Regions from separate parts of the Streptomyces sp. NPDC127117 genome, predicted to be linked through region 3. Evidence: riboswitches for the same ligand, from Rfam matches in the RefSeq annotation. Region 3 holds a riboswitch; each other region holds the start of a gene.
What was found. A riboswitch is a leader RNA that binds a small molecule or an ion and turns the genes downstream of it on or off. The one in region 3 is predicted to bind S-adenosylmethionine.
Positions count from the first base shown of each region.

Region 1: linked by a shared signal. The riboswitch ahead of thrC (threonine synthase) and the one ahead of ACFVH0_RS02750 (hypothetical protein) in region 3 are both predicted to bind S-adenosylmethionine.
Region 2: linked by a shared signal. The riboswitch ahead of ACFVH0_RS39665 (aminotransferase class V-fold PLP-dependent enzyme) and the one ahead of ACFVH0_RS02750 (hypothetical protein) in region 3 are both predicted to bind S-adenosylmethionine.

Region 1 covers NZ_JBHXTM010000005.1:46,439-56,996, reverse strand. The annotation lists gene thrC (threonine synthase) at 1-1,190, opposite strand, end outside; SAM riboswitch class I at 1,208-1,334, opposite strand; gene ACFVH0_RS06470 (glucosyl-3-phosphoglycerate synthase) at 1,488-2,438, shown strand; gene ACFVH0_RS06465 (trehalose-6-phosphate synthase) at 2,493-3,908, shown strand; gene otsB (trehalose-phosphatase) at 3,913-4,833, opposite strand; gene ACFVH0_RS06455 (DUF3263 domain-containing protein) at 5,067-5,324, opposite strand; gene ACFVH0_RS06450 (ABC transporter substrate-binding protein) at 5,413-6,633, opposite strand; gene ACFVH0_RS06445 (SIS domain-containing protein) at 6,979-7,887, shown strand; gene ACFVH0_RS06440 (ROK family protein) at 8,009-8,941, shown strand; gene nagA (N-acetylglucosamine-6-phosphate deacetylase) at 8,941-10,095, shown strand; gene ACFVH0_RS06430 (1-phosphofructokinase family hexose kinase) at 10,266-10,558, shown strand, end outside.
Region 2 covers NZ_JBHXTM010000103.1:5,751-16,308, forward strand. The annotation lists gene ctaD (cytochrome c oxidase subunit I) at 1-1,612, shown strand, start outside; gene ACFVH0_RS39625 (cytochrome c oxidase subunit 4) at 1,609-2,007, shown strand; gene ACFVH0_RS39630 (Ig-like domain-containing protein) at 2,126-3,382, shown strand; gene ACFVH0_RS39635 (hypothetical protein) at 3,440-3,841, opposite strand; gene ACFVH0_RS39640 (heme-copper oxidase subunit III) at 4,029-4,649, shown strand; gene ACFVH0_RS39645 (c-type cytochrome) at 4,712-5,521, shown strand; gene ACFVH0_RS39650 (Rieske 2Fe-2S domain-containing protein) at 5,518-6,570, shown strand; gene ACFVH0_RS39655 (cytochrome bc complex cytochrome b subunit) at 6,567-8,216, shown strand; gene trpD (anthranilate phosphoribosyltransferase) at 8,340-9,404, shown strand; SAM riboswitch class IV at 9,490-9,607, shown strand; gene ACFVH0_RS39665 (aminotransferase class V-fold PLP-dependent enzyme) at 9,785-10,558, shown strand, end outside.
Region 3 covers NZ_JBHXTM010000002.1:153,316-163,873, forward strand. The annotation lists gene ACFVH0_RS02730 (VWA domain-containing protein) at 1-1,063, shown strand, start outside; gene ACFVH0_RS02735 (hypothetical protein) at 1,063-1,908, shown strand; gene ACFVH0_RS02740 (cytochrome P450) at 2,087-3,454, shown strand; gene ACFVH0_RS02745 (DUF4232 domain-containing protein) at 3,807-4,328, shown strand; gene ACFVH0_RS02750 (hypothetical protein) at 4,336-4,743, opposite strand; SAM riboswitch class IV at 4,792-4,901, opposite strand; gene ACFVH0_RS02755 (cytochrome P450) at 4,952-6,214, opposite strand; gene ACFVH0_RS02760 (cytochrome P450) at 6,211-7,524, opposite strand; gene ACFVH0_RS02765 (TIM-barrel domain-containing protein) at 7,910-10,558, shown strand, end outside.

The sequences.
Region 1 (10,558 bases), on a different contig from region 3:
ACGGTGGTCAGCGACGGGTCGATCAGGCCGGCCTCGATGAGCTTCTTCGTCACGCCGACCGTCACACCGCCCGCCGTCTCCGCGAAGATGCCCTCGGTGCGCGCCAGCAGCTTGATCGCGTCGACGACCTGCTCGTCGTCGACGTCCTCGACCGCACCGCCGGTGCGGCGGGCGATGTCCAGGACGTACGGGCCGTCGGCCGGGTTGCCGATCGCGAGGGACTTGGCGATCGTGTTCGGCTTCTGCGGCCGGACGATGTCGTGGCCGCCCTTGTACGCGACCGAGACCGGTGAGCAGCCCTCGGCCTGGGCGCCGAAGAGCTTGTACGGCTTGTCCTCGACCAGGCCGAGCTTGATCAGCTCCTGGAGCCCCTTGTCGATCTTGGTGAACTGCGAGCCGGACGCGATCGGGATGACCAGCTGGTCCGGGAGCCGCCAGCCGAGCTGCTCGCAGATCTCGTACGCCAGGGTCTTGGAGCCCTCGCCGTAGTAGGGACGCAGGTTGACGTTGACGAAGCCCCAGCCCTCGCCGAGCGGGTCGCCGATGAGCTCGGAGCAGAAGCGGTTGACGTCGTCGTAGTTGCCCTCGATGCCGACCAGTTCACCGCCGTACACCGCGGCCATGACGACCTTGCCCTGCTCCAGGTCGTGCGGGATGAACACGCAGGAGCGGAAGCCGGCACGGGCGGCGGCGGCGCCGACGGCACCGGCGAGGTTGCCGGTGGAGGAGCAGGAGAGGGTGGTGAAGCCGAAGGCGCGGGCGGCCTCGATGGCCTGGGCGACGACCCGGTCCTTGAAGGAGTGCGTGGGGTTGCCGGAGTCGTCCTTGACGAACAGCTTGCCCTGCTCGACGCCGAGTTCGCGGGCGAGGTTGTCGGCCTGGACGAGCTTGGTCCAGCCGGGGTTCAGGTTGGGCTTCTCGGCGACATCGGCGGGGACCGGCAGCAGCGGCGCGTAGCGCCAGATGTTGGCCGGGCCGGCCTCGATGCGCTTCTTCAGCTCTTCGGGCGAGCCGCTCGGCAGGTCGTACGCGACTTCGAGCGGCCCGAAACAGGACGCGCAGGCGAAAATGGGGCCGAGTTCGAATCGCTCGCCGCACTCGCGGCAGGAAAGGCCCGAGGCGGGGCCGAGGTCGACGGATCGGACATCGGCGGAAGAATTGGTGCTTACTGCAACGGTCTGCGCAGCCATGGTGGCGAGGCCCTTTCTCCTCATCTTCCTCGCGGCGCGTTTCGCCACGAGACGGAATTGGCACCTTCCCCACCTGACCTCGCGGTCGGCGGGAGGGTTGCCGGGACTTCAACGGGCCGTTCCCTCAGTCCCTCTGGATGAGCGCTGTGGCACCGGATCTTCGATCCGGGCATTTATCGGCGGACGGACCCCGGCATGCGATGGTCGTCCGCGTTGTTCAAGACTGTAACCGAAGCACCGGACTGTTGAGATAGTCGTCCGAACCGCGAGATGGATCACATACAGGGAGTATCGACCGTGCTGGAAGAGGTCGAATGCTGGCTGGCCAGGCGTTCCTGGTCGGCCGCCGACCGTCCGATGGACCGCCTGCTGGCCGCCAGGGCCGCGGAGGCGGGCCGCGGGAGCGTCAGTGTCGTACTGCCCGCGCTGAACGAGGAGGCGACGGTCGGCGAGATCGTCGCGACGATCCGGCGCGAGCTGATGGAGAAGGTCCGCCTGGTCGACGAACTCGTGGTGATCGATTCCGGTTCCACCGACGCCACCGCGGAGGTGGCCCGGGAGGCCGGCGCCCGGGTGGTGCACCGCGACGCGATACTCCCCCGGATACGGGCCGTACCCGGCAAGGGCGAGGTGCTGTGGCGTTCGCTCCTGGTCACCGGGGGCGACATCGTCTGCTTCGTCGACGCCGATCTGAAGGACTTCTCGGCGGACTTCGTCTCCGGCATCGTCGGCCCGCTGCTGACCGACCCGGACGTGCAGTTCGTGAAGGCGATGTACGACCGCCCCTTCGGTGACGCGGCGGGGCAGGGCGGCCGGGTGACCGAACTCGTGGCCCGTCCGCTGCTCAATCTGCACTGGCCGCAGCTGGCCGGTTTCGTCCAGCCGCTGGGCGGCGAGTACGCCGTGCGCCGCTCGCTGCTCGAACGGCTGCCCTTCCCCGTCGGGTACGGCGTGGAGCTGGGCCTGCTGGTCGACGCGCTGCACACGGTGGGGCTGGACGCGCTGGCCCAGGTCGACGTGGGGGTGCGCAAGCACCGGCACCAGGACGGGCAGGCGCTCGGCCGGATGGCGGCGGCGATCTACCGCACCGCCCAGCTGCGGCTCTCCCGCGGCCACCTGATCCGCCCGGTCCTCACCCAGTTCGAACGCGGCGAGAACGGCTTCGTACCGCGCACCCATGCCGTGGACACCGAGGAGCGTCCCCCGATGTGCGAGATCGAGGAGTACGTTTCGCGCCGCGCGGCCTGACGTGGCCTGACTTCGCACGTTTGGGCGGTTCGTGATCGGGCTAGATTCCGCAACATGGTCTCCGAGCACGATGCCCAGCCCGCTGCCCGGTCCGGCGTCCGGTCCGGTGCCCAGGTCCTCGTCGCGTCCAACCGCGGCCCGGTCTCGTACACCCTGACAGAGGACGGCTCGCTCGACGCGAGACGGGGCGGCGGCGGTCTCGTCTCCGGGCTGAGCGCCGTCGACGACAAGCTGTGGGTGTGCGCCGCGCTCGGTGCCGGGGACCGGGAGGCGGTCCGGCGCGGGGTCGCCGAGCAGGGCGTACGGATGCTCGACATCGACGCGGAGGTGCACGCCGACGCGTACAACGGCATCGCCAACTCGGTGCTCTGGTTCGTCCACCACATGCTGTACCAGACACCGCTGGAGCCGGTCTTCGACGCGGAGTTCCGGCGGCAGTGGGCGTCGTTCGAGACCTACAACCGGGCCTTCGCCGAGGCGCTCGCCGAGGAGGCGGGGCAGGGTGCGGCGGTGCTGGTGCAGGACTACCACCTGGCGCTGGTGCCCGGCATGCTCCGCGAGCTGCGCCCCGATCTGCGGATCGGCCACTTCTCGCACACCCCGTGGGCGCCCGTCGACTACTTCCGGCTGCTTCCCGACGACATCGCCGAGCAGTTGCTGCACGGCATCCTGGGCGCGGACCGGGCGGCGTTCCTGACCCGGCGCTGGGCGGACGCGTTCATCGGCTGCTGCACCCAGATCCTGGGCGGCACCGGGCGGACCAGGATCGGGGTGCACGGGCTCGGCGCGGACGCGGACTTCCTGCGCCGCCGTGCCCACGAGGCGGATGTGGACGAGCGGATGGCGGCGCTGCGCGAGCAGACCGGCCCCGGCCGGAGGACGATCGTACGGGTGGACCGAACGGAACTGTCCAAGAACATCGTGCGCGGCCTGCTCGCGTACCGCGCGCTCCTGGACGAGCGGCCCGAGTGGCGCGAGCGCGTCGTCCATGTCGCCTTCGCCTACCCCTCCCGGCAGGACCTGGCGGTGTACCGCGACTACACGGCCGAGGTGCAGCGGGTCGCCGACGAGATCAACGCCGCGTACGGCACGCCCGGCTGGACGCCGGTGGTGCTGCACGTCAAGGACGACTTCGCCCGCTCGCTCGCCGCGTACCGGCTGGCCGACGTGGCTCTCGTCAACCCGATCCGTGACGGCATGAACCTGGTCGCCAAGGAGATCCCGGTGGTCTCCGACCACGGCTGCGCGCTGGTGCTGTCGCGGGAGGCGGGCGCCTACGAGGAGCTGGGCAGCGACGCGGTGGTGGTGAATCCGTACGACGTCTCCGCGACGGCGGCGGCGCTGCACGAGGCGCTGACGATGGCGGACGACGAGCGGGCCGCGCGCACGGAACGCCTGGCCGCGGCGGCGGTCGCGCTGCCGCCGCAGCAGTGGTTCCTGGACCAGCTGGACGCGCTGCGGCGGGACTGAGGCGTCAGATCCGCCGGGCCAGCGCCGCCAGGAATCCGACGACGTCACCCGGTCCGGCCAGCAGCAGATCGGCCCGCTCGGCCAGTTCGGGCACCTCCGCGCTGCCGCTGCACACCAGCAGGCCGGGGATGCCGTCGGCGCCGTCGGTGCGGAGCTTCTCCACCGCGGCGTAGGCGGCGAGGTCGCCGAGGTCGTCGCCCGCGTACAGCACGGACTCGGCGTCCGTCTCCCGTACGTACTGGGCGAGTGCGACGCCCTTGTCCATGCCGGGCGGGCGCAGCTCCAGGACCAGCCGGCCCGGTTCGACGATCAGCCCGTGCCGTGCGGCGAGCTCGCCGAGCGGGCCGCCCAGCGCCTCGAACGCGGCCTGCGGGTCGGCGGCCCGGCGGGTGTGGACGGCGATCGCCCGGCCCTTCTCCTCGATCCAGGTGCCGTGCCAGGAGCCGGACCGGTCGAGCACACCGGGGAGTTCGGCGCGGACCGAGGCGATGCCGGGGTGCGGGGCGGGGGCGTGGACGGTGCCGGACACCGCGTCCCAGCGCTCGGCGCCGTAGTGGCCGAGGACGACGAGGTGGTCGAGACCCGCGACTCCGGCGAAGCCGCCGTGCCGGACCGCGACGCCGGCCGGGCGGCCGGTGATCACGGCGATGGAGGCCACTTTCGGGGCGAGCGCGACGAGGGCGTCGACGGCGCCGGGGTGGGCGCGGGCCTGTTCCGGGTCCGGGACGATGTCGGCGAGGGTGCCGTCGAAATCGAGCGCGATCACGGCGCGGTCGGGGCGCGCGAGGATCGCGGCCAGGGCCTCGCGGCCGGGTGGCGTGGTGGGGATCGGGAGTTCGGGCGGGGTTTCGCCCGGTGCGGGTGCCGGTGCGGACGCGTGTGTGGGTGCGGGTTCGGGTGCGGGTGCTTCCGGGTTGCTGCCCATGGGGCGAGCCTATAGCCGGGGCGGGGAGTCGGGGCGGTGCGGGCGATTTCTGGGGCGCTGATCCCGGACCCCCGCTCCTCGGCCGCCGCAGGGGCCTGATCTCGCACTGCCGGAAGGGCCTCGCTGTGCTGCGGTGCTCGGATTCGGGCTGCCCGAGGGGCCTCGTCGTGCTGCGGTGCTCGGATTCGGGCTGCCCGAGGGGCCTCGTTGTGCCGAGGGGCTCGTTCCGGCTCTCAGCGCCGTTCGCGCCGTGCGTCCCTCACCCGGCGCAGGCGGTTCACCGTCACCGGGTCCGCGGCCAGTGCGCGGCGGTCGTCGAGCAGGGCGTTGAGGAGCTGGTAGTAGCGGGTGGGCGAGATGCCGAGCTGTTCGCGGATCGCCCGTTCCTTCGCACCGGGGCCGGACCACGACTGCCGTTCGACGGCGAGCACGGCACGGTCGCGGTCGGAGAGGCCGTCGGTGTCGTCGGGGCCAGGCGTGGGGGCGGTCATATCAGCCAACATATCGCCCGCGTGGAAGGCCGACCGCACGGAAAGCCGCCCGTCCGGAGCGCCGCCACCCGCTGCTCCGCACCACCCGTTACTCCGTGCGCTCCGCCGCCGCCGAGTCGCGCGCGATCCGCCCCAGCACGTTCTCGGGGCTGCCGTTCGGCTCGACCGCCTTGCCGATGTTCTCCTTGATCGACTCGCTGGACCGGGCCCAGGACGTCTTGCCGAAGGGATAGAACTGCGAGTTCGGCAGCGCGGCCAGGAACTTCCACAGCGGCTTGAACCTGACGTCGGACTCCATGGCCGCGGAGGCGCTGTCGGTGACGGGCAGCAGGTCGTACTCGTCGGCGAAGTCGATGACGTTCTTGTCGGTGAACAGATAGTCGAAGAACTTGCCCAGCGGCACCCGGTGGCCGTTCTGCTTGAAGCCCATGATCCAGTCGGCCACGCCCAGCGAGCCCTTGCTCGGGCCGTCGATGCCGGGCAGCGGCACCATGCCGACGGAGACGCCCTTGCGCTCGGCCTCCTGCATCAGCGTGGGATGCCCGTTCAGCATGCCGGCCTCGCCGTCGGTGAACGCGTCGAACGCCTTCTGCCGGTCGAGCTTGCCGGGGGCGACGGGGCCGACGAGGCCCTTGTCGACCAGGTTCGTCTTCAGCCAGTCGAAGGTCCGGACGTTCTCGGCCGAGTCGATCTCGTACGAGCCGCTGTCGTCGATGAAGCCGCCGCCCCCGCTGAGCAGCCACATCGCGGTCTCGGCCTGCGGCTCCTCCGGGCCGAGCGGCAGCGCGAACGGGTAGGTCACCCCGCGCTGCTTGAGCAGCGTCGCGTCGTCGCGGATGTCGTCCCAGGTCTTCGGGGCGTCCAGACCCGCCTGCGCGAAGAACTTCTTGTTGTAGAAGAGCAGCCGGGTGCTGGCGACGAACGGCAGTCCGTACTGGGTGCGGTCCAGGCTGCCCGCGTCGGCGAGGGACGGCAGGAAGTTGGCCTGGGTGCGGATGGAGAGCATCTGGTCGGCCCGGTAGAGCTTGCCGGCCTTGGCGTAGTCGGCGTACGAGCCGATCTGGGCGATGTCGGGGGCCTGCCCCTTCTTCACCATCGCGGCGACCTCGCGGTCGACGTCCTTCCAGGAGTAGACGCTGACGTCGACCTTGATGCCGGGGTGGGACGCCTCGAATCCCTTGACCAGCCCGTCCCAGTACTTCTCGGAGCTGTTGGCCGGGCCGTTGCCGTAGTCGGCCGCGACGAGCTTGAGGGTGATCTCCCCCGAGCCGCTGCCGGTGTTGCCGCAAGCCGACAACGTCGCTGTCATGCCCAGCGCGGTCACTGCCGCGATCAGTACCCGGTGGCGCAGCTGCACAGCCCAGTCCGTCCTCATCCATCGAGTCGCCCGTGCCCGCCACGTCGTCGTGGGGCCCCTCCGAACGAGGTGCGATCCTCCCCCAGCCCGTCGCCGATGGTCTACACCACAGCGGGTATCGCTTTCGCAACGTAACCGGGCCTGCACCCGGTCGCGCCGGACCCGGGAGCATGGCCCCGCCGCACGCCTACCGCTGAGTAGGCTTCGGCGCGGGATCCTCCGGGATCCGGACCCTGCCCCACCGCTGTGCCGTACCGCCCGCACCGTTACGTCCCACGCCGCAAGGAGCCGTCCAGCATGTCGCGTACCGCATCGGAAATTGCCACCCAGCCCGGCTGCTGGCGACGTGCCGCCGAGGCGGCGGCGACGTTCGACGGGCTGCCGCGCCCCGGCGAGCGGGTCGCGGTCACCGGGTGCGGCACCTCCTGGTTCATGGCCATCGCGTACGCGGCGCTGCGCGAGGCGGCCGGGCAGGGCGAGACGGACGCGTATCCCTCCTCGGAGTTCCCGGCCGGGCGCCCGTACGACCGGGTGGTGGCGATCACCCGGTCCGGCACCACGACCGAGGTGCTTGAGCTCCTCGGCGAGCTGCGCGGCAGGGTCGCCACCGTCGCGCTGACCGCCGATCCGGGGACGCCGGTCATGGCCGCCGCCGACACGGTCGCCGTACTGGACTGGGCGGACGAGGAGTCGGTCGTGCAGACCCGGTTCGCCACCACCGCGCCGGCCTTTCTGCGGGCCGGCCTGGAGGCGTCGGGTCCGCTTCCGGCCGGGGTGAAGACGGTGGCCGCCGCGGCGGTGGACGCGGAGCTGGCGGTGACCGAGCCGCTGGACGAGGCGGTGGTCTCGGCGGAGCAGTGGACGTTCTTGGGGCGGGGCTGGACGTACGGGCTGGCACAGGAGGCCGGGCTGAAGATGCGCGAGGCGGCGGGCGCCTGGACGGAGTCGTACCCGGCGATGGAGTACCGCCACGGTCCGATCTCGATCACCGGGCCGCACCGGGTGGCGTGGGTGTTCGGCCGGCTGCCGGAGGGGCTGGCCGGGGATGTGGCGCGGGTGGGCGGCAGGCTGGTCGCGCACGCCACGGCGGATCCGATGGCGGATCTGGTCCGGGTGCAGCGGCTGGCGGTCGAGCTGGCGGAGTCGAAGGGGTACGACCCTGACCGGCCGCGCAATCTCTCGCGCAGCGTGATCCTTTCCTCCTGAAGTCCTGCCGGGCCGGGCCGGACCCCGGGCCGCGAAATCGTGGCCGCTATTTTGTATGGATCCGCAACAAACCGGGATAGTGGACTAGACCTTTTTGGTTCCGCGGGCGAAACTGTTTCCCGTGAAACACGTCATCGCCCTCGATGTGGGCGGCACCGGAATGAAGGCCGCACTGGTCGGGGCCGACGGCACCCTGCTGTACGAGGCGCGGCGGGCCACCGGCAGAGAGCGCGGCGCCGAAGCCGTCGTCGAGTCGATCCTCGCCTTCGCCGCCGACCTGCGGGCGTACGGCGAGGAGCACTTCGGCGAGAGCGCCGTCGCGGCCGGTGTCGCCGTGCCCGGCATCGTCGACGCCGAGAACGGGATCGCGGTCTACGCCGCGAACCTGGGCTGGCGAGACGTGCCCATGCGGCAACTGCTCGGCGAGCGGCTCGGCGGTGTTCCCGTCGCACTCGGCCACGACGTACGCACCGGTGGGCTCGCCGAGGGCCGGATCGGCGCGGGCAAGGACGCCGACCGCTTCGTCTTCGTACCGCTGGGCACCGGCATCGCCGGAGCCATCGGCATCACGGGCACGATCGAGGCGGGCGCGCACGGATACGCGGGCGAGATCGGGCACATCGTGGTCCGGCCGGACGGGCCGGACTGCAGCTGTGGCCAGCGCGGCTGTCTGGAGACCCTGGCGTCCGCGTCCGCCGTCAGCCGTGCCTGGGCCGCCGCATCCGGTGACCCCGAGGCGGACGCCGCGGACTGCGCGAAGGCCGTCGAGTCCGGCGACCCGGCCGCCGTCGCGGTCTGGCAGAACGCGGTCGACGCGCTCGCCGCCGGGCTGGTCACCGCGCTGACGCTGCTCGACCCGCGCACGCTCATCATCGGTGGCGGTCTCGCCGAGGCCGGGGAAACCTTGTTCGCACCACTCCGTGCGGCCGTCGAGGAACGGGTCACGTTCCAGAAGCTGCCCCACATCGTCCCGGCGGCCCTCGGGGACACCGCCGGATGCCTGGGCGCAGGGCTGCTCGCCTGGGATCTTCTCTCCACGGAGGTATCCGCCTGATGGCCGGACGCGCAGACAGCACAGTTCTCGCAGGTGCCCGGGTGGTGCTTCCCACCGGCACGGTCGAGAACGGCCGGGTGATCGTCGAGGGCACCCGGATCGCCGGTGCCGCGGCGGAGGGCGCACCGACCGTCGACCTGAGCGGCCACTGGGTGGTCCCCGGCTTCGTCGACATGCACAACCACGGCGGTGGCGGCGCCTCCTTCACCTCCGGCACCGTGGACGAGGTCCTCACCGGCATCCGCACCCACCGCGAGCACGGCACCACCACCCTGGTCGCCTCCACGGTCACCGGCGAGATGGACTTCCTGGCCCACCGGGCCGGTGTCCTGTCCGAGCTGGTGGAGCAGGGCGACCTGGCCGGCATCCACTTCGAGGGGCCGTTCATCTCGCCGTGCCGCAAGGGCGCGCACAGCGAGGAACTGCTGCGCGACCCGGACCCGGCCGAGGTCCGCAAGCTGATGGACGCGGCGCGCGGCACCGCGAAGATGTTCACGCTCGCCACCGAACTGCCGGGCGGCATCGACTCGGTGCGGCTGCTCGCCGAGCACGGCATCATCGCCGCGATCGGCCACACCGACGCCACGTACGAGCAGACCGTCGAGGCGATCGACGCGGGCGCCACCGTCGCCACGCACCTCTTCAACGCGATGCCGCCGCTCGCCCACCGCGATCCCGGCCCGATCGCGGCGCTGCTGGAGGACGAGCGGATCACCGTCGAGCTGATCAACGACGGCACCCATCTGCACCCCGCGGCCCTGGAGCTGGCCTACCACCACGCGGGCGCCCACCGCGTCGCGCTGATCACCGACGCCATGGACGCGGCAGGCTTCGGCGACGGGCTCTACCAGCTCGGCCCGCTCGCGGTCGAGGTCAAGGACGGCGTCGCGCGGCTGGTCGAGGGCAACTCGATCGCGGGCTCCACACTCACCCTGGACACCGCGTTCCACCGGGCCGTGACCATCGACCGGATCCCGGTCGGCGATGTCGTGCAGTCCATCTCCGCCAACCCGGCGCGGCTGCTCGGCGTGTACGACCGGGTCGGCTCGCTGGAACCGGGCAAGGACGCCGACCTGGTGGTCCTGGACGCGGACTTCGGACTCAAGGGCGTCATGCGCAAGGGCGAATGGATCAAGGAGCCGCAAATCGGCTGATCCGTCCCATTGCTGACGGCGGGTCGAATACGTAACGAAGAGACGGCGGTTGGTCCACAGCTCTGGGCCGACCGCCACCTCTTTGGCATGATCGCCTGGAAAACAGCCAGAGAAAGCGCATTCCCTCCAAGGTCTGGCGCTTCGGAGCAGGGATCGAGGGAGCGGCCGCGGTGATCCTCACGGTCACACTGAATACGGCACTCGACCTGACGTACGGCGTACCGGAACTCGTCCCGCACGCCAGCCACCGCGTCAGCGAGATGTCCGAGCGACCCGGCGGCAAGGGACTGAACGTGGCCCGGGTGCTCTCCGCGCTCGGCCACCGGACGGTGGTCACCGGCTTCGCCGGAGGCGCCACCGGAGCCGCGCTGCGTGAGCTGCTGGCCGGCCTGTCACCGCAGGAGCCCGCCGACCCCGGCGCCCCGGGCACGGCCCCCGCACCGATCACCGACGCCCTCGTCAC
Region 2 (10,558 bases), on a different contig from region 3:
GACGATCGGCACGATGTACCTGGTCACATCGTTCGCGTTCTTCTGCATCGGCGGTCTGATGGCGCTCTTCATGCGCGCCGAACTGGCCCGTCCCGGCACGCAGATCATGTCGAACGAGCAGTTCAACCAGGCGTTCACGATGCACGGCACGATCATGCTGCTGATGTTCGCGACGCCGCTGTTCGCCGGATTCGCGAACTGGATCATGCCGCTGCAGATCGGCGCGCCCGACGTGGCGTTCCCGCGGCTGAACATGTTCGCGTACTGGCTGTACCTCTTCGGCTCGATCATCGCGGTGGCCGGCTTCCTCACCCCGCAGGGTGCGGCGGACTTCGGCTGGTTCGCCTACTCCCCGCTCTCGGACGCGGTCCGGTCGCCGGGTGTCGGCGCCGACATGTGGATCATGGGTCTGGCCTTCTCCGGCTTCGGCACGATCCTCGGTTCGGTCAACTTCATCACCACGATCATCTGCATGCGTGCCCCCGGCATGACGATGTTCCGCATGCCGATCTTCGTCTGGAACGTCCTGCTGACCGGTGTGCTGGTCCTGCTGGCCTTCCCGGTGCTCGCCGCCGCGCTCTTCGCGCTGGAGGCGGACCGTAAATTCGGTGCGCATGTCTTCGACGCGGCCAATGGCGGCGCATTGCTCTGGCAACACCTCTTCTGGTTCTTCGGCCATCCAGAGGTGTACATCATCGCCCTGCCATTCTTCGGAATCATTTCCGAAGTGATTCCGGTGTTCAGCCGGAAGCCGATGTTCGGCTACATCGGCCTGATCAGCGCGACGATCGCCATCGCGGGTCTTTCCGTGACGGTGTGGGCGCACCACATGTACGTGACGGGCGGCGTGCTGTTGCCGTTCTTCTCGTTCATGACATTCCTCATCGCGGTACCGACCGGTGTGAAGTTCTTCAACTGGATCGGCACGATGTGGAAGGGATCGTTGTCCTTCGAGACACCGATGCTCTGGGCCGTCGGCTTCCTGATCACCTTCACCTTCGGTGGTCTGACCGGCGTGATCCTGGCATCGCCCCCGATGGACTTCCACGTCTCGGACTCGTACTTCGTCGTCGCGCACTTCCACTACGTCATCTTCGGCACCGTGGTCTTCGCGATGTTCTCCGGATTCCACTTCTGGTGGCCGAAGTTCACCGGCAAGATGCTGGACGAGCGGCTCGGCAAGATCACGTTCTGGACGCTGTTCGTGGGCTTCCACGGCACGTTCCTGGTGCAGCACTGGCTGGGTGCCGAGGGCATGCCGCGTCGTTACGCGGACTACCTCGCGGCCGACGGCTTCACCGCGCTGAACACGATCTCGACGATCTCCTCGTTCCTGCTCGGCCTGTCGATGCTGCCGTTCTTCTACAACGTGTGGAAGACCGCCAAGTACGGCAAGAAGGTCGAGGTCGACGACCCGTGGGGTTACGGCCGTTCGCTGGAGTGGGCGACCTCCTGCCCGCCGCCGCGGCACAACTTCCTCACCCTGCCGCGGATCCGTTCCGAATCCCCGGCGTTCGACCTGCATCACCCGGAGATCTCGGCGCTCGAACAGCTGGAGCACCACTCCGAGGATGACAAGGCCCTCGCTGGTGGCAAGGAGGCCGGCAAGTGAAGATCCAGGGCAAGATGTTCATCTGGCTGAGCGTCTTCATCCTCGCCATGGCCGTCACGTACGGCGTGTGGTCGAAGGAGCCGGCCGGTACCACCGCGCTCGTCCTGGCCTTCGGGCTGAGTGTCATGATCGGCTTCTACCTGGCCTTCACGGCCCGGCGGGTCGACGCCATGGCGCAGGACAACAAGGAAGCCGATGTGGCGGACGAGGCCGGCGAGGTGGGGTTCTTCTCCCCGCACAGCTGGCAGCCGCTCTCGCTGGCGGTCGGCGGTGCCCTCGCCTTCATGGGAGTCATCTTCGGCTGGTGGCTGCTCTACTTCTCGGCCCCGGTCATCCTGATCGGTCTGTTCGGCTGGGTCTTCGAGTATTACCGCGGTGAGAACCGCACCCAGTGACACAGCGTCGCCGCTCCACCTGACGGGGGGCCCGTACTTCTCCACCGAGAGGAGTACGGGCCCCCCGTTCGCAGTCACACCGCGCGCCGATACGGACGAACCTCCATAACGTGGGTCCATGAACCACACGCCGCGCATCCGCCCCGTAGTGAGCTGCACTCTGCTGGTCGTGTCCCTGGTCGCAGGTGTGACCGCCTGTGGCGGGTCCGGTGGCCACCCGCTCGCGGAGAAGCCGTACGACGCGGCGGACGAGATCACCGCCAACGCGTCGGACGGCGACGAGAAGGTCGACCCCGGCAAGCCGCTGGAGGTCACCGTCAACGGCGACGACGGCCGGATCACGGACGTGTCGGCCGTCGACACGAGCGGCCGCCACCTCGCGGGTGAACTCGGCGCGGACGGGAAGCGGTGGCACTCCACGCTCCCGCTCGCCGCCGGCACCCGGTACACCGTCAGGGTCGGTGTGGAGGACGACGACGGCGCTCCTGGCAGCCGTACGCTCTCTTTCGGGACCACCTCCGCCAAGAAGTTCCTGAAGGTCGCCTTCGGCCCTCAGGCGGGCACCTACGGCGTCGGACAGCCCATCACGGCGGAACTCAGCGCTCCGGTCAAGGACAAGGCCTCCAGGGCCAATGTCGAGCGCGCCCTGCGGGTCCGCTCCACGCCCGCCGTGACCGGCTCCTGGTACTGGGTCGACGACAAGACCCTGCACTACCGCCCCAAGGACTACTGGCCCGCCAGGGCGACCATCGACGTCACCAGCGGCCTGGCCGGCGTCAAGGTCACCGACGCCCTCTACGGAGCCCCCACCAAGCCGCTGAGGCTCACCACGGGCGCCCGCATCGAGGCCGTCACGAACGCCGCGGCGCACTCGATGACGGTCAAGCGCGACGGGAAAGTGATCAACACCATTCCGGTGACGACCGGCAAGCCGGGCTTCTCCACCCGAAACGGCGTCAAGGTCGTGCTGGGCAAGGAATACCGCGTACGTATGCGCGGGGAGACGATCGGCATCGCCGAGGGCTCCTCCGACTCGTACGACCTGCAGGTCTACTACGCGACGCGGGTCACCTGGAGCGGCGAGTACGTGCACGCGGCCCCCTGGTCCACCGGCTCGCAGGGGTACGCGAACGTCAGCCACGGCTGTACCGGCATGAGCACCAGCCAGGCCGAGTGGTTCTACAACACCGTGCGCCCGGGCGACATCGTCACGGTCGTGGGCAGCCAGGGCGAGACGATGACACCGTTCGACAACGGCTACGGGGACTGGAACCTGTCCTGGGCCAAATGGCTGAAGGGCAGCGCCCTGCAGAAGAGCACCACCCCGGACCGTACGGAGACGATCCAGGCGGCGCGACTGCGCCCCGAGGTCTGACCGGACCGGGGTGTGCGCTGCCCCTCGGAGGGACCACGGACGGGGCCGCGGCGGGCCTCAGGCGCCCACGCAGTCCCTGCTGCGCAGCAGGGCGGCCAGGGCGTCCGCGAACTCGACCGGTTCGACCGGCAGGGTCACCGCGGCGTCCGCGCGGCTCCAGGTGGCCAGCCAGGCGTCCTGCGGGCGCCCGATCAGCAGCAGCACCGGCGGGCACCGGAAGATCTCGTCCTTGATCTGCCGGCAGACGCCCATGCCGCCCGCGGGCGCCGTCTCGCCGTCCAGCACACAGACGTCGATGCCGCCGCGGTCCAGCGCCTCCAGCACGGCGGGCATGGTGGCGCATTCGAGGAATTCCACCGGTGGCACGTCAGCCGCGGGCCTGCGCCCGGCTGCCAGCCTCACCTGCTCACGGGTGTTGGCGTCGTCGCTGTAGACCAGGACCGTGGCGGTCGGCTGCATTGTTCCTCCGTGACATCTGTGTCTTCGGGGCTTTCCGGGCATGAACCGATGCGCGGATCGTACTCCGCCCGACGGCCTGTCAGCACCGCCCGGGAGAGCGGATCCATGGGCCGTTCGGGGAGGACACACCCGGCTGACACACCGAACGGCACCCCCCGGGGTGAGGGCGGGATAAGCGACCGACATAATGTCGGTCGTGGCGACAGCAACGACAGTAGAAACCGGGCACGCGCACCCGTCGGTCAATCGACCGAACCTCACCAGCGTCGGAACCATCATCTGGTTGAGTTCCGAGCTGATGTTCTTCGCGGCCCTCTTCGCGATGTACTTCACCCTGCGATCGGTGACGGGACCGGACCACTGGAAGGAAATGGCTTCGGCCCTGAACTTCCCGTTCTCGGCGACGAACACCACGATCCTGGTGCTCTCCTCACTCACCTGCCAGCTCGGCGTCTTCGCCGCGGAGCGGGGCGATGTGAAGAAGCTCCGTGCCTGGTTCGTGATCACTTTCGTGATGGGTGCGATCTTCATCGGAGGCCAGGTCTTCGAGTACACCGAGCTGGTGAAGAAGGACGGCCTCTCGCTGTCCTCCGACCCGTACGGCTCGGTGTTCTACCTGACCACCGGCTTCCACGGTCTGCATGTGACAGGCGGTCTCATCGCCTTCCTGCTCGTTCTGGGCAGGACATACGCAGCCAAGAGGTTCACCCACGAACAGGCGACCGCCGCCATCGTCGTGTCCTATTACTGGCACTTCGTCGATGTCGTGTGGATCGGCCTCTTCGCCACGATCTACATGATCAAGTAACCGGGTTCGAACCCGAACCACATCCAGCATCGACGCAGAAGATCCTGACACCGGGGTAATCCGTGAAAAAGCTCTCCGCACGACGACGCCATCCGTTGGCGGCGGTCGTCGTACTACTCCTCGCGCTGGCGGCCACTGGGGGGCTGTACGCCGCGTTTGCGCCCGCGAGTAAGGCGCAGGCCGACGAAACCGCCCAGTCCCTCGCCATCGATGAGGGCAAGAAGCTGTACTCCGTCGGTTGCGCCAGCTGCCACGGAACCGGCGGTCAGGGCACCACCGACGGGCCGAGCCTGGTCGGCGTGGGCTCCGCCGCCGTTGACTTCCAGGTCGGTACGGGCCGTATGCCGGCGCAGCAGCCCGGCGCCCAGGTGCCGAAGAAGAAGGTCATCTACAGCCAGGCGCAGATCGACCAGCTCGCGGCGTACGTCGCGTCGCTCGGCGCCGGCCCGGTCATCCCGACCAAGAACGAGGTCAACCCTGAGGGTGCGGACATCGCCAAGGGTGGCGACCTGTTCCGTACCAACTGCGCGCAGTGCCACAACTTCACCGGTGAGGGCGGCGCGCTGACGAACGGCAAGTACGCCCCCAGCCTTGAGGGCGTGGACCCGAAGCATGTCTACGAGGCCATGCAGACCGGCCCGCAGAGCATGCCGTCCTTCCCGGACACGACGATGCCCGCGCAGCAGAAGCGGGACATCATCGCGTACATCCAGACCGTGAACAGCGCCCAGGCGGAGAACCCGGGCGGGCTGAAGCTGGGCGGCCTGGGGCCGGTCAGTGAGGGTCTGTTCGCCTGGATCTTCGGGCTCGGCGCACTGATCGCAGTTGCCATTTGGGTCGCGGCCCACACCGCTAAGGCCAAGAAGTCATGAGTAGCCAAGAGATTCCAGACGAGAACCTGCCCGCTGAGCAGGACCCCGCGCACGACGCGGTGAAGGTCGCGGACGACCCGTTCGCCGACCCGGGGCTGCCGGCCCACAAGCCGCGCATCCAGGACATCGACGAACGGGCCGCGAAGCGCTCCGAGCGCGCCGTCGCGTTCATGTTCACGCTGTCCATGCTGGCGACGATCGGCTTCATCGCCTCGTACGTCATCTTCCCGGTCGACAAGATCGTGTACATCTGGCCCTTCGGCCATGTGAGCGCGCTCAACTTCTCCCTGGGTCTGACCCTGGGCGTGGCACTCTTCGCGATCGGCGCCGGTGCCGTCCACTGGGCGCGCACGCTGATGTCCGACGTGGAGGTCGCCGACGACCGGCACGCCATCGAGGCGGAGCCCGAGGTCAAGGCGAAGGTCATGGCGGACTTCGCGGCCGGTGCCGAGGAGTCCGGCTTCGGACGGCGCAAGCTGATCCGCAACACCATGTTCGGCGCGCTGGCCCTGGTGCCCCTCTCCGGTGTGGTGCTGCTGCGCGACCTCGGTCCGCTGCCGGAGAAGAAGCTCCGCAACACCCTGTGGGCCAAGGGCAAGCAGCTCATCAACATGAACACGATGGAGCCGCTGCGTCCCGAGGACGTCGCCGTCGGTTCGCTGACCTTCGCCATGCCCGAGGGGCTGACGGAGGAGGCGGAGGACTTCCAGAACCAGATCGCCAAGGCCGCGCTGATGATCATCCGCATCGAGCCGGACAACATCAAGGACAAGCGCGAGCGCGAGTGGGCCCACGAGGGAATCGTGGCCTTCTCCAAGATCTGCACCCACGTCGGCTGCCCGATCAGCCTGTACGAGCAGCAGACGCACCACGTGCTCTGCCCGTGCCACCAGTCCACCTTCGACCTCTCCGACGGCGCCCGCGTCATCTTCGGTCCGGCCGGTCACGCCCTCCCGCAGCTGCGGATCGGCGTGAACAGCGAGGGCAACCTCGAGGCGCTCGGTGACTTCGAAGAGCCCGTCGGTCCTGCATTCTGGGAGCGCGGATGAGTACTGCGACCACGAACACGCCCGGTGCCGCCGCACCGGGCAATCGCAAGGCGCCCGCCGGTGAGCGGGTGGCCGACTGGGCGGACGGCCGGCTCGGGATCTACTCCCTGGCCAAGGCCAACATGCGCAAGATCTTCCCGGACCACTGGTCCTTCATGCTCGGTGAGATCGCCCTCTACAGCTTCATCATCATCATCCTCACGGGTGTGTATCTGACGCTGTTCTTCCACCCGAGCATGAACGAGGTCGTGTACCACGGCTCGTACGAGCCGATGCAGGGCATCAAGATGTCGCAGGCATACGCCTCGACACTGGACATCAGCTTCGACGTCCGCGGTGGTCTGCTGGTTCGCCAGATCCACCACTGGGCCGCGCTGATCTTCCTGGCCGGCATGTTCGTGCACATGATGCGCGTCTTCTTCACGGGCGCGTTCCGCAAGCCGCGTGAGATCAACTGGCTGTTCGGCTTCCTGCTGTTCGTGCTGGGCATGTTCACCGGCTTCACCGGCTACTCGCTCCCGGACGACCTGCTGTCCGGTACGGGTGTCCGGTTCACCCAGGGCGCGATCCTGTCGACGCCGATCGTCGGCACGTACATCTCGATGTTCCTGTTCGGCGGAGAGTTCCCCGGTCACGACTTCGTCGCCCGGTTCTACTCGATCCACATCCTGCTGCTGCCGGGCATCATGCTCGGCCTGCTGGTGGCGCACCTGATCCTGGTCTTCTACCACAAGCACACGCAGTTCGCGGGCCCCGGCCGCACCAACAAGAACGTCGTCGGCATGCCGCTGCTGCCGGTGTACATGGCGAAGGCCGGTGGCTTCTTCTTCCTGGTCTTCGGCATCATCGCCATCATCGCGGCGATCGCCACGATCAACCCGATCTGGAACATCGGTCCGTACCGTCCGGACCAGGTGTCCACCGGCGCCCAGCCCGACTGGTACATGGGCTTCGCCGAGGGTCTGATCCGAGTGATGCCTGGCTGGGAGATCAACCTCTGGGGTCACACGCTCGTCCTGGGTGTGTTCATCCCGCTGATGGCCTTCGGACTGGTACTCGCGATCATCGCGGTCTACCCGTTCGTCGAGTCCTGGGTCACCGGGGACAAGCGCGAGCACCACATCCTGGACCGCCCGCGCAACGCCCCGACCCGGACGGCCTTCGGTGTCGCCTGGATCACCGAGTACGTCATCGTCTTCATCGGCGGTGGCAACGACCTGTGGGCCACGCACTTCCACCTGTCGCTGAACGCCATCTCCTGGTTCGTACGGATCTTCATCTTCGTCGGCCCGGTCCTCGCGTTCATCGCCACCCGGCGGATCTGCCTCGGCCTCCAGCGCCGCGACAAGGAGAAGGTGCTGCACGGACGCGAGTCCGGCATCATCAAGCGCCTGCCGCACGGTGAGTTCGTCGAGATCCACGAGCCGCTCGGCCCCGAGCAGCTGCACACGCTCACCGCGCACGAGCAGTACAAGCCGGTCGAGATCGGCCCGACGGTCGACGAGAACGGTGTCGAGCGCAAGGTGTCGGCCCTGCAGAAGCTGCGGGCCCGGCTCAGCAAGGGCTACTTCGGCGAGGACAACCAGATCGCCAAGCCCACCGTCGAGGAGTACAAGGAGATCACCAGCGGCCACGGTCACCACTGATCGCCTGAACTGATCGCCACAGCAGGAGCCCCGTCCATTCGATGGACGGGGCTCTTTGCCGTCCCCGGGGCTGGATAGGGTGGAGGTATCCCTTTTACCGGCTGTGGACCCCAGGAGCGGACCATGAACGTTGTGACCCCGATCGGCGGCGACAGCGTGGCGGACCGTACCTGGCCCGGCGTGCTGAACCCCCTGCTGCGCGGCGAGAACCTCACCGCCGACGACACCGCGTGGGCGATGGACCGCATCATGCGCGGTGAGGCGAGCGATGTGCAGATCGCCGGATTCGCGGTCGCCCTGCGCGCCAAGGGCGAGACGATCGACGAGGTCTCCGGCCTGGTGCGGGCGATGTACGAGCATGCCAACACCATCCACGTACCCGGCCGTACGGTCGACATCGTCGGCACCGGCGGCGACCTCGCCAAGACGGTGAACATCTCCACCATGTCGGCGGTCGTCATCGCCGGCACCGGCGCCAAGGTCGTCAAGCACGGCAACCGCGCCTCCTCGTCCGCGAGCGGTTCCTCCGATGTGCTGGAGAAGCTCGGCGTCAATCTGGACCTCAGCGCCCAGCGGGTCGTCGAGGTGGCCGAGGAGGCGGGCATCACCTTCTGCTTCGCGGTGAAGTTCCACCCCGCCCTGCGATACGTGGCCAGGGCCCGCAAGGAGCTCGGCACGCCGACCACGTTCAACATCCTCGGACCGCTCACCAACCCGGCCCAGGTGCGTTCCCAGGCCGTCGGTGTCGCCGACCTGAGGATGGCGCCCATCGTCGCCGGCGTCCTTGCCGAGCGCGGCAATTCGGCGCTGGTCTTCCGCGGCGACGACGGCCTGGACGAGCTGACCACGACCGCGACCTCGCGGGTCTGGGTGGTCCGGGACGGAGCGGTGCGCGAGGAGACCTTCGACCCGCGCGACGTCGGCCTGGAGCTGGTGCCCGTGGAGGCCCTGCGCGGCGCGGACGCCTCGTACAACGCCGATGTGGCCCGGCGGGTGCTGGCCGGCGAGCGGGGGCCCGCGCGGGACGCCGTGCTGCTCAACTCGGCGGCGGCGCTGACGGCTCTCGACCCGACGGACGGCACGCTGAACGAACAGCTCGCGGCCGGGATCGCGAAGGCCGCCGAGTCCATCGACTCCGGTGCGGCGGCGCGGGCGCTGGAGCGCTGGGTGGCGGCCAGCAACGCCTGAAACAGGCGCAGATGTGGCGCAGGGCGCAGTCCGGATCCTGGACTGCGCCTTGCGCGTCTTCGTACGTATGGCAAGATGCTGGGCAGGTCATGAGTGACAGCGACTACGGCCCCGGCCCGCTGTCCGGCAACCCTCCGTCCGTGGCGGGGTGCCCCGGGTGAAGACCAGGCCGTAGGCAGCGAGGTCTGCGGCAAGCGCGGGCCCCTCGGCATCTGTGAATGCCAACCCCCGGGGTCCTGGTCCCTAGGGAGCCTCTTGTGAGCACGCGAATGCGATAGGGCCGTCGGCCCTCCTCCGCACACCCCTCTTCATCTCTTTCCGCTGCGCTGCCGCGTATCCGCCGGCGCATGCGATTCGCCTGCCTCTTACGGGAGTTCGCCATGTCTGTCTTCACCGCTGCCGCCGACCAGTCGCTTTGTGCCCCTCTGCCGGTTCTGGGGAAGGATGTGACGGTTCCACTGGTCACGGGCGGTGAGGTCACGTACGCCGCGCTCGACTACGCCGCCAGCGCCCCCGCCCTCCAGCGGGTCTGGGACGACGTCGCCGCGTACGCCCCGTACTACGGCAGCGTCCACCGCGGGGCCGGTTACCTCTCGCAGCTCTCCACGGACCTCTTCGAGAACAGCCGCGCCACCGTCGCGGAGTTCCTCGGCTGCCGCGCCGGCGACCAGGTGATCTTCACCCGCTCGACCACCGACTCGCTGAACCTGCTGGCCGCGGTGGTCCCGGCCGACTGCCAGGTCTTCGTCTACGAGACCGAGCACCACGCCTCGCTGCTGCCGTGGCGCGACGCCCGGGTGACCTACCTCAACGCCCCGCGCACCCCGGCCCAAGCCGTCGAGACGCTGGAGCGGGCGCTCGCGGAGCGCGACCCCTACGGCCCCGCGCTGGTCTGTGTCACCGGCGCCTCCAACGTCACCGGCGAGCTGTGGCCCGTGAAGGAGCTGGCCGCCGCCGCGCACGCGCACGGCGCCCGGATCGTGCTGGACGCCGCCCAGCTCGCCCCGCACCACCCCGTCGACATCGCCGAGCTGGACGTGGACTGGGTCGCCTTCTCCGGACACAAGCTGTACGCGCCCTTCGGCTCGGGCGTCCTGGCCGGCCGGGCCGACTGGCTCCAGGAGGCCGAGCCCTACCTCGCGGGCGGCGGCGCC
Region 3 (10,558 bases):
CCTGGACGCGGTGCCCGAGCAGGTGGAGCTCGGCATCCGGACGCTCGGCGCCGACTATCCGGGCAACGACCGCAAGGTCGGCTGCAAGGACACCAAGCAGCTCTACCCGGTCGGCCCGCTGGACCGCACCGAGGCGAAGACCGCGGTCGCCACCCTGGCCCCCACCGGCTGGACCCCGATCGGCCCGGCCCTGCTGGGTGCCGCCGACGACCTAGAAGGCGGTGACTCCACCCGCCGGATCGTACTGATCAGTGACGGCGAGGACACCTGCGGCCCGCTCGACCCGTGCGAGGTGGCACGCGACATCGCGGCCCGCGGTATCCACCTCGTCATCGACACCCTGGGCCTGGTGCCGAACGCGAAGATCCGTGAGCAGCTGACCTGCATCGCCGAGGCCACCGGCGGCACCTACACCGCGGTCCAGCACACCGATGAACTCTCCGGCCGGGTCAAGCAGTTGGTGGACCGGGCCGCCGAGCCCGTCGTCACCCCGGTGGCGACCGAGGGCGCGAACAGCTGCTCCGCGGCGCCGCAGCTCAAGGCCGGCCTGTACACCGACCGCGAGAAGTTCGGCGAGCACCGCTGGTACCGGGTGGATGTGCTGCCCGGTCAGGAACTGCGGGCCTCGGTCAGCGTCTTCGCCGACCGTGCCGTGAACAACGACTACGGCGTACTGCTGCGCGCGCTGACCGTGCACGGCCGGGAAATCGTGCGCGGTTCGGAGTCGGGCACCGGCCGCACCGACGCGATCTCCTCCGGTCTGCGCTACCCGAAGGCCGAGCAGGACGACACGGACAGCGATGACAAGCCGGCCGCCGAGACCGTGTGTCTCCAGGTCAGCAACTCCTTCTCGGCCCCCGCCTCGGTGAAGACCTCGCCCGGCATGCCGGTCGAGCTGACCGTGGACCTGGTGGACTCCCCGGACGAGGCCGCGGATGTCGCCGCGTTCGGGCTCGGCCGCGGCTGGTGGCTGCTGGGCGTGCTGGTGCTCACCGGGCTGATCGCGGGCCTGGTCGTCGGCTGGGTCTCGCGCTGGCGCGTCGCTGTCTGGAGGACCAACTGATGCGTAGGACACGTGTATTCGCGGGCGCGCTGCTCGCCGGGCTCGCCCTGCTGACCTCGGCGGGCGCCGCGGTGGCCGACGACCCGTCGGCGAGCCCGAGCCCGAGCGCTTCCGAGGACGGTGCCGGCCCCACCGAGGCCGGCACCACCTTCCGTACCGCGACGGCCGTCCGGCAGAACCAGCTCGCCACCGCCGGGGCTTCCACGGGTGACTACCTGTACTGGGTGTTCCCCGCCGACGCGGGCCAGCGGGCCACCGTCAAGGCGAAGGTCACCCTGCCGCCGAGCGCCTCCCGGCACGGCACGTCGACATGGCAGGTCGATGTGTACGACGGGCTGCGGCGCCGCCAGGCCTGCATGTACGGCCGCCAGACCGGCAAGGCCGCGGCCGACGCCTCGGCGGTCGAGCTGACCTGCGTACTGCGTACCGTCCGCGCCTGGTCCGAGCCCTGGGCCAACGACCCGCTGCCGGGCAGCTACTACGTACGGCTGACGGTCGTCGATCTGCCGTCGGCGGACCTCGGGCTCCCGGTGAAGACCGAGGTCGAGGTCACGGCCGCCGACAAGGGCGGCGCCGGTGATGTGGACGGCACGCTCGCCGAACCGCTGGTCCCCGGCGTGTCCTCCGTGGCGCAGGCCTCCGACGGCTCGTCCGACGGTGACGAGGACGGCTCGTCCAGGGTCTCGCTCGGCAGCGAGCCGGAGGACGGCTGGGCATCGGGCTGGTGGACCGACCGCTGGCTGTGGACGGTCGGCGGCGGTGTGCTCGGAGCGATCGCGGCCGTGTTCGGCTACTCCCTCACGCGCGGCAACGGCCGCCCGTCCCGGGTGCCGCCGGGCGTCTGACCCGCACACCCCGCCGGACGGGCCCGGCTCCCGGGCCCGTCCGGCGGCGGCGCACAGCGGCTACCCTCGACAACTCACGTACTGCACAAGGCCGATGACAGGTTCCAGGGCGTGCGGTACCGCTGAAGTCAGGTCGCCGCGCGCCGGATCGGTGCGCCACAAGGGAGCGGAGACATTCATGTCCACGGAGACCGGCCCGGTCATCGACGCCGAGCCGCGGAGCCACCGGATCGTGCCGGGCCCGAAGGGGCTGCCGTTCCTGGGGAACCTGCCGCAGTTCGGGAAGAACCCCCTCGCCTTCTTCGAGCGGCTGCGCTCCCACGGGGACATGGTGGGCTGGCGGTTCGGCCCCAACTCCTGTGTGTACATAGCCGATCCGGACTGCATAGGCGAGCTGCTCACGGAGACGGAGCGCTCCTTCGACCAGCCGGCCCTGGGAATCGCCTTCCGGACCGTGATGGGCAACGGCGTGGTGGTCGCCCGCGGCACCGACTGGCGGCGGAAGCGTTCGCTGGTGCAGCCCTCCGTACGTCCCAAGCAGGTGCGCTCGTACGCGGCGACGATGGCGAGCAGCACGGTGGAGCTGGCGGACACCTGGTCGGGCGGTGAACGCATCGACATCAAGCGGGAGATGGCGGCGCTGACACAGCGGATCGCGGTGCGCACCATCTTCGGTGTCGACACTGCGGCCGACGCCGAGGCGATGGGCCGGGCGATGGATGTGGCGCAGCAGGAGATCGGCAAGGAGTTCGCCGGGATCGGCGCACTGCTGCCGGACTGGGTGCCGACCCCCGGCCGGGCCAGGATCAAGAAGGCCGCGGCGGTCATCGACGCCGAGGTGGGCCGGGTCGTCGCCCGTCATCGTGACGGCGGGGACGAGCGCCCCGACCTGCTGAGCCGGCTGCTGACGGCGGTCGACGAGTCGGGGGAACGCCTCACCGACCGGGAGATCCGCGACGAGACGGTCACGCTGTACATCGGTGGGCACGAGACGACCAGTTCCACTCTGGTGTGGGCCTGGTATCTGCTGGCCCGCAATCCGCGGGTGCGTGCCGCGCTCGCCGAGGAGCTGGACCGGGTGCTCGGCGACCGGGAGCCGGAGTTCGACGACTACGCGCGGCTGACGTACACGCAGTCCGTGGTCAAGGAGACGCTGCGCCTCTACCCGACGATCTGGCTGATCACCGGTGTCGCGAAGGAGGGTGCGCGGATCGGCGGTGTGCCGATGCCGGAGGGCACCCGGGTGTGGACCAGCCAGTGGGTGACTCAGCGCGACGCGCGGTGGTTCCCCGAGCCGGAGGAGTTCCGTCCCGAGCGCTGGGATCCGGAGGCGGGCGACAGCATCGCGGAGTACGCCTGGTTCCCGTTCGGCGGCGGCCCCCGGGTCTGTCTGGGTACCCGGTTCGCGATGGTCGAGGCTGTGCTGATCCTGGCCGTGCTGGCCCGCCGCTTCGAGCTGGACGTGGACCCGGGCGTCATCGAGCCGGTCCCGTCGCTCACGCTGCAGCCGGACCGGGAGGTGCTGGCGACGGTCCGGACCCGGTGAGGCTCGCGGGGCGGGCCCGGTGGCCGCTCCGGTCGCTCTCGGGCCCGCCCCGCAGGCTGCTCCGGTCCGCAGTGCCGCACGCCCTCCGTGCCGGCCCGGTCCCCGGCCGAGGAGGCTGAAGGGCGGTTCCAGCAGGCCCGGCCGGCGCAGGGCCTCGTCCGCCTCCCTGGCGCACACCGCACGCCGGCCGCTCGGCTCCACCGCCCCGTCCCGCCGCCGGATATGCCGAACCGATATGTCCGATCTGTCGCGGAGGTCAGGTCATACGGTTCACACTGTCCATGTCGGCCGCACCCGCCGACGGGCCGTCCGGCCGCTATCCGCAGGCTGTCGATCCAACGGGAGAAACACCATGCGTCTTCGCTCCGCTCTCACCGCCGCACTCGCCGTCGCGGCCACCCTGCCACTGACCGGCACCACGGCGTCCGCGACGAACGGCACCGCGAGCCGCCTCGCGACCTGCCAGGAGAAGTCCCTCTCGGTGCACGCAGCACCCGGCGGACAGCGGAACGCGGCCCGGATCGACGTCGTCAACAACGGCGGCCGGGCCTGCGTGGTGGACCGGATCCCCACGATCACCTTCCGGGGCCTCGACGGCTCCGCCGAGGCCGTCCCGCCCGCCGGGAGCGGCCCCTACGAGCTGTCCCCGGGCGAGCGGGCGTACGCCGCCGTGCGGACCGCGGACCCGGCGGCCGCCGAGGGCCACGTCGTCGGCAGCATCTCGGTGGCGGCGGACCCCTCCCACCTGGGCGTCGCCTTCCGCGCGGCCGCCGTGGGCATGCCGCAGGGGATCCATGTGTGGGTGCCGCTGACCACCCGCTGGCAGGAGTCACAGGCGGCGGCGGACAGCGCGCTGGCGGACGCGCTGGGGTGATGTGCGGCTACAGTCCGTAGCTTGTGCCGCCGACCGTCCGCCGTGGGTCGGGGGCGGTCGTCGCGCACGGCGTGCCGCCCTCGAAACCCGCATTGACCAGGGCCGTGGCCCGGCCCGTGGAGTCCACCAGCTTCAGGGCGTGCCACCGCGGCAGCCAGAACACCCGTCCGCGGTGGACCGTGAGCAGTTCGGTGAGTGCCGCCGGGGCGTGCGTCCACACCTTCGGCAGCTCCTCGGCATGGTCGAAGGCGGGGCGCAGTGCGAACCAGCCGTCGGCGCCGATGTCACCGGAGGTGAGCAGCAGCTCCATGGCCTGGCCGGGCTCCTGGTGGCACTTCTTGGTGTGGATCCAGTGGACGTGGTGGCCGGGGCCGTAGCTGGTGCAGCCGTCGTTCCGGACGAGGTGGGGGAGCATGGTGCTTCGCCTTCCCGGGATCCTGGACCCCAGGTGCTCTGCCCCGACGGTCCGCTGTTCCCCGCGCGCTGCGCACGGGGCCGGTCGTCACCCGGAGCACCCGCAGCGGAGCGGGATGCCGTCCAGTTAGCCGGGGCTGTGCACTGGAACTCATGACCTGCGAGAACTGTATCCCACGGACGGCGGTGCCCGACGGGTGGTCAGGTGCTCAGCCGTGCAGCAGTACGGGGAAGGCCTCCATGTCGTTCTGTGTCATCACCGGCAGCTTGCGGACCTCCGTGTCCGGGACGGCCGCCCGCAGCGCGGGGAAGCGCGCGAAGAGTGCCGGCAGGGCGATGCCCGCCTCCACGCGGGAGAGCGCCGCTCCGGGGCAGATGTGCGGGCCGTGGCCGAAGGTCATGTGGCGGATCGGAGCCGGCCGGGCGATGTCGAAGGCGTCGGCGTCCGCCCCGTGCTGCTCGATGTCACGGCCGATGGCGCGATAGGAGATCACCACTCCCTCGCCCTTCGCGATCACCTCGTCGCCCACCTGGATGTCCTGGGTGGCGAACCGCATCAGCAGATGGGTGGTGGGGGTGTCCCAGCGCAGGGTCTCCTCGATCACCGTCTCCCACGGGATCTGGCCGTCGAGGACGCGTCGGAGCTGGTCGGGGTGGGTGAGCAGGGCCCGTACGGCGTTGAGGATCAGCCCGATGGTGGTCTCGTGCCCGGCGGCCACCATGGCCTTGAGGTTGCCCACCACCTCTTCCTCGGTGAGCGGTGCGCCGCCTTCCTCGGCCAGGATGAGCGCGCTGGTGAGGTCGTCGGTCGGGCGCGCCGTCCTCTCGCGTACGAGAGCGGCGTAGAACACGTCCAACTCGGCCAGCAGCGCCAGGCGTTCCTCCTGCGGGGTGAGCATGGAGAAGAACGCCTTGTACCGCTTCATCAGCATGGGGTGCTCGGCCTCGTCCACCCCCATCAGCATGCCGACGACGCGCATCGGCAGCGGCTGGGCGAACACGGACTTGAGGTCGACCACGCCGTTCTCGCTCCTGCGGCTCTGTTCGTCGAGCGCGTCGAGCAGTTCCTCGGTGAACTTCTCGATGTCCGGGCGGATCTCCTCCAGCCGGCGCGGGGTGAGCGCCTGGGAGGTCTTGGTGCGCAGCCGTCGATGCTCGGCGCCGTCCACGGTGAACATGGAGCGCCCGGCGTCGATCATGCCGATCAGCGGCCACTCGTGGGTGACCTCGCCGCGCTGCCAGAGTCCCCAGGCGTCGAGGTCCTTGACCAGGCGGGGATCGACGAGGAGTTGGCGGGCCAGCGCGTGCCGGGTGACGGTCAGGGCCGGAACGCCGAGCAGTTCGATCCTGGCGAGCGGACCCGCGTCGCGCAGTCGGGCCGTCTCTCCGTCCAGGTCCTGGACCAGCGGATCGATGACGACGGGAGCGCCGCTCGAAGCGGCACCCCGGGCGGCGGCGTGCGGGCAGTTCACGACGGGTCTCCTGTCGGACGGACGGGGGCGAACCGGACGGGCAGCGCGGTCATGCCCCGCAGGAAGGCGGACTGCCGCCGGACCAGCTCGGGGACGGGAACGGCGAGGTCCAGGTCGGGGAGCCGGTCGAGCAGCACCTCGATGCCGGTGCGGGCGATGATCTCGGCGATCTCCTGCGCGGGGAAGGGGCAGCGGTACTCGCCGTGGCTGAACGCCAGGTGGGCGCTGTTGCCGCGCTGACCGGACGGTCCGCCCGAGGCGGAGAGGTGCTGGCGGATGTGCGGATCGGCGTTGGCCGCGCCCAGGCCCAGCAACAGCATGTCCCCGGCGCGGATGCTGCGGTCCCCCAGCCGGGTGTCGCGGGCCGCCCAGCGCCCGGCGAGGATCTGCGTCGGACCTTCCTCCCAGAGCACCTCGTTCATGGCTTCGGCGACGCTGTGCCGGCCGCCGGTGAGCGCCACGGCGAACTGGTCGTCGGTGAGCATCAGCCGGAGCGAGTTGCCGATCCAGTCGGCGGTGGTGAGGTGTCCCGCGGCCGTGATGGCCATCAGGTCGAGTACGTACTCCTCGTCGGTGAACTCCCCCGCGTACGCCAGCATGCGCGAGGTGACGTCGTTCCCGGGCGAGGCCCGGCGGGCCGCCAGCAGGCGCTGCATGCTCTCGCCGAACCGCAGATGGGCCTCCTGCGCGCCCGGTCCGCCGTCGGCCAGGTCCCGGAGCACCTCGGCGATCCGCGGCCCGTCCGCGTCGGCGAAGCCGACCAGGCGGGCGAGCACGAGCACCGGCAGCGGAACGGCGAAGTCGGCGATCAGGTCGGCCGTGCCGCGGTCGCAGAACCCGTCCACGAGGCGGTCGGCCAACTCCTCGCAGTCCCTGCGGAGTTCGAAGTGCTCGACCTCTTCGAGGGCCTGCCCGACCATCGCGGCGTGACGCCGGTGCTCGGCACCGGCGGTGAAGTAGATGGACGGCATGGGCCGGCCGACCATCGGCAGCAGCGGCCAGTCCTCGGGGATGTTCCCCCACTGGTTCCACAGTCCGACGTCCCTGGGGAACAACTCGCCGTCACTGGTGACCTGGTGGAGTTCGCGGTAGCCGATGACCAGCCAGGCCGGAACCCCTCCGGGCAGCTCGACGGGTACGACGGGGCCGTGTTCGCCTCGCATGGCGCGGTAGACGACATGGGGTTCCGTGTGGAACTCGGGTCCGCTGAGCGGCACGGCGGAGCGGCCGGCTCCTGCCGGGCAGTGTCCGGCGGCGGTCGGCGTGGATGCGGTCGGGTGTCCTGACACCGCGGATGCGGGCGTCGTCATCGTACGGAATCTCCTGCGACGAAGGCTTCGCTCGTTGCGGTGGTCGGTTGATCAACGCGCCTTCACTATAGGGAAATTCGGTGAGCCTTCGGGCACTGTTCACAACCATTCCCGCCACTCTTGCGATCCTGTGAGCCCGTTTTTCGACCATGCCTGACCAAAAGGGCGGGATGCTCCCACCGCCCGCCCCCACCACCGCCCTTCCGTGAATTCACGATCCGGGCACTTTCCGGAACGTTGACCGGAGCACCGGCAAGGAACGCCGATCCGGACGTTGACATGCACCGGTCGCACGGTGAATTCTGATGCTCGAATCTCCCGAGTTTCAATCATGTCTGCGCAGGCATTGCCTATTTCACTGTTCGGTACGAACGGAGAACACTCCTTGCGGATACTCAAGAAACGTCCCGGTCGAGCGGCGGCCGGCACGCTCTCGGTGATCGTCCTCGCGCTCACCGCCCTGACCGCCCCCGCCCCGCGGGCACACGCCGCGGCCACCCCCTCGGGCACCCTGGACAGCACCACGAAGAACGTGACGTGGCAGAGCCCGGTCTACGCCAAGGGCACCGTCGACTCGCCCGCCAAGTGCGGCACGGCCGCCGAGGACCCCGACAACGCGGTCTGCGCCCGGTTCGACCTGACCGTCGACCCGCCCGAGGGCCAGTGGGACGACAACCCCGAGGGTGGTGTCCCGGTCTCCATCCAGTGGGAGACGCCCACGGACGACTTCGACATGTACATCTACGACTCGGCCGACAGACAGGTGGCCTCCAGCGCCGGCACCGCCGACCCCGAGTCCGCGGTCATCCCGAAGGCTTCCGGGACCTACCACGTGGTGGTCGTCCCCTACGACGTGCACAACAATTCCTTCAGCGGAAAGGCGTATCTGCCCGAGGCCACCGACGCCGGGAACCTCACCGGTTTCGGCGGCTCGCACGGCAGGTACGAGATCGCGGCCGGTGCGCTCAAGGCACGCGCCGAGTTCTTCACCGACGACACACTGCGGCTGCAGGCTTCCCCGGACGGCGTACTCGCCGACCCGAAGGACAGCCACATGATCCGGCAGCAGCCCAAAGCCCAACCGCGCACCGAGTCCTTCGACGCGGGCACCTATTACGGCATCCGCTCCAAGGGCGTCGTATTGCGTGTGTACAAGAAGCCCTTGCGTTTCGGCCTCTACAAGGCCGACAACCGCACGGCCATCTGGCAGGAGGCCGATCCGCTGCGCTGGACCGGCGGCGGCATGCGGCAGAGCCTGAAGCGCGGCGCGGACGAACAGTTCTTCGGCGGCGGCGAGCAGAACGGCAGCTTCTCGCACCGCGGCCGGCTCATGAACGTCGGCAACAACACCAACTGGAACGAGGGCGGTTACAACAACTCCCAGCCGTTCTATCTCTCCACTGCCGGCTACGGCGTGTTCCGCAACACCATGACGCCCGGCATCTACGACTTCAACTCCCCGGTACGGACCGGCCAGCAGGAACGGCGCCTGGACGCGTACTACTTCACCGGTGACACCAAGACGGTCATCGGCAAGTACACCTCCCTGGTGGGCAAGCCGTTCATGCCTCCGGTGTACGGGCTGGAGCCCGGCTCCGCCGACTGCTACCTCCACAACGCCAACCGGGGCGAGCGCCACACCCTGGACGCGCTGAAGGTCTCCGACAGCTACGTCGACAACGGGATGCCGCTCGGCTGGATGCTCGTCAACGACGGCTACGGCTGCGGTTACGAGAACCTGCCGGAGACGGGTGCGGGGCTCAACAAGAACCACGCCCAGCTCGGGCTGTGGACCCAGGACGGTCTGCCCGACGAGGCCTCGGAGGCCAAGGCCGGGGTACGCGTCCGCAAGCTGGACGTCGCCTGGGTCGGCGGCGGCTACGGCTTCGCGCTGGACGCCTGCGACCAGGCCAAGGCCGGCATCGAGAACAACAGCGACGCCCGCGGCTTCGTCTGGCTGCCCGTGTCCTGGGCCGGTGCGCAGCGCTGCGGTGTGCTGTGGAGCGGGGACCAGAGCCTGTCCTGGGACTTCATCCGCTGGCAGATCCCGACGTACGCCGGAGCCACCATGTCCGGCATCGCGTACAACACGGGCGACGTCGGCAGCATCTACCGTCACGACCCCGAGATGTACACCCGCGACCTTCAGTGGAAGGCGTTCCTCCCGGCCATCATGACCATGGACGGCTGGGCCAGTGACATCACCACCAAGCAGCCGCACGATCAGCAGCCGTGGCTGGACGGTGAGCCGTACACCTCCATCAACCGCAAGTACCTGATGCTGAAGGAGCGGCTGCTGCCGTACATGTACACCCTGTCGAAGGAGGCCACGGAGACCGGTGTCGGCGCGGTCCGGCCGCTCGCGCTGGAGTACCCCGACGACCCGGCCGCGCTCGGTCCGGACGCCAAGTACGAGTTCCTGGCCGGACCCGACTTCCTGGTCGCGCCGGTGTACAGCGACACGGACGTCCGTGACGGCATCTACCTGCCGAAGGGCACCTGGACCGACTACTGGACGGGCAAGACGTACCGGGGCCCGACCACGGTCAACGGCTACAGGGCTCCGCTCGACACCCTGCCGCTCTTCGTCCGGGGCGGATCGATCGTACCGATGTGGCCCGAGGGCACCGTGTCCTGGGAGTCCCGGGACCGCACCCGGCTCGGCTACGACATCCACCCGCAGGGCACCACTGAGTACACGCTCTACGAGGACGACGGCGTGACGCGGAAATTCGCCGAGGGCGCCTCGGCCACCCAGCACGTCCGGGTCCAGGCACCCGCCCACGGCAAGAAGGGCACCACCACCGTCAAGATCGGTGCGAGTGTGGGCAGTTACCGGGGCAAGGTGTCCGCCCGCTCGTACGACCTCACCGTGCACGGCGAGCACACACCGTCGCAGGTCGTCATGGGCCACAGCCGCCTGCACCGGGTGAGCTCGGCGGCGGAGCTCGCGAAGGCCGGATCGGGCTGGTTCACCGACCCCGCGACCGGGATCACGCAGGTCAAAACGCCGTCCCTCTCCACCGGACGCGGC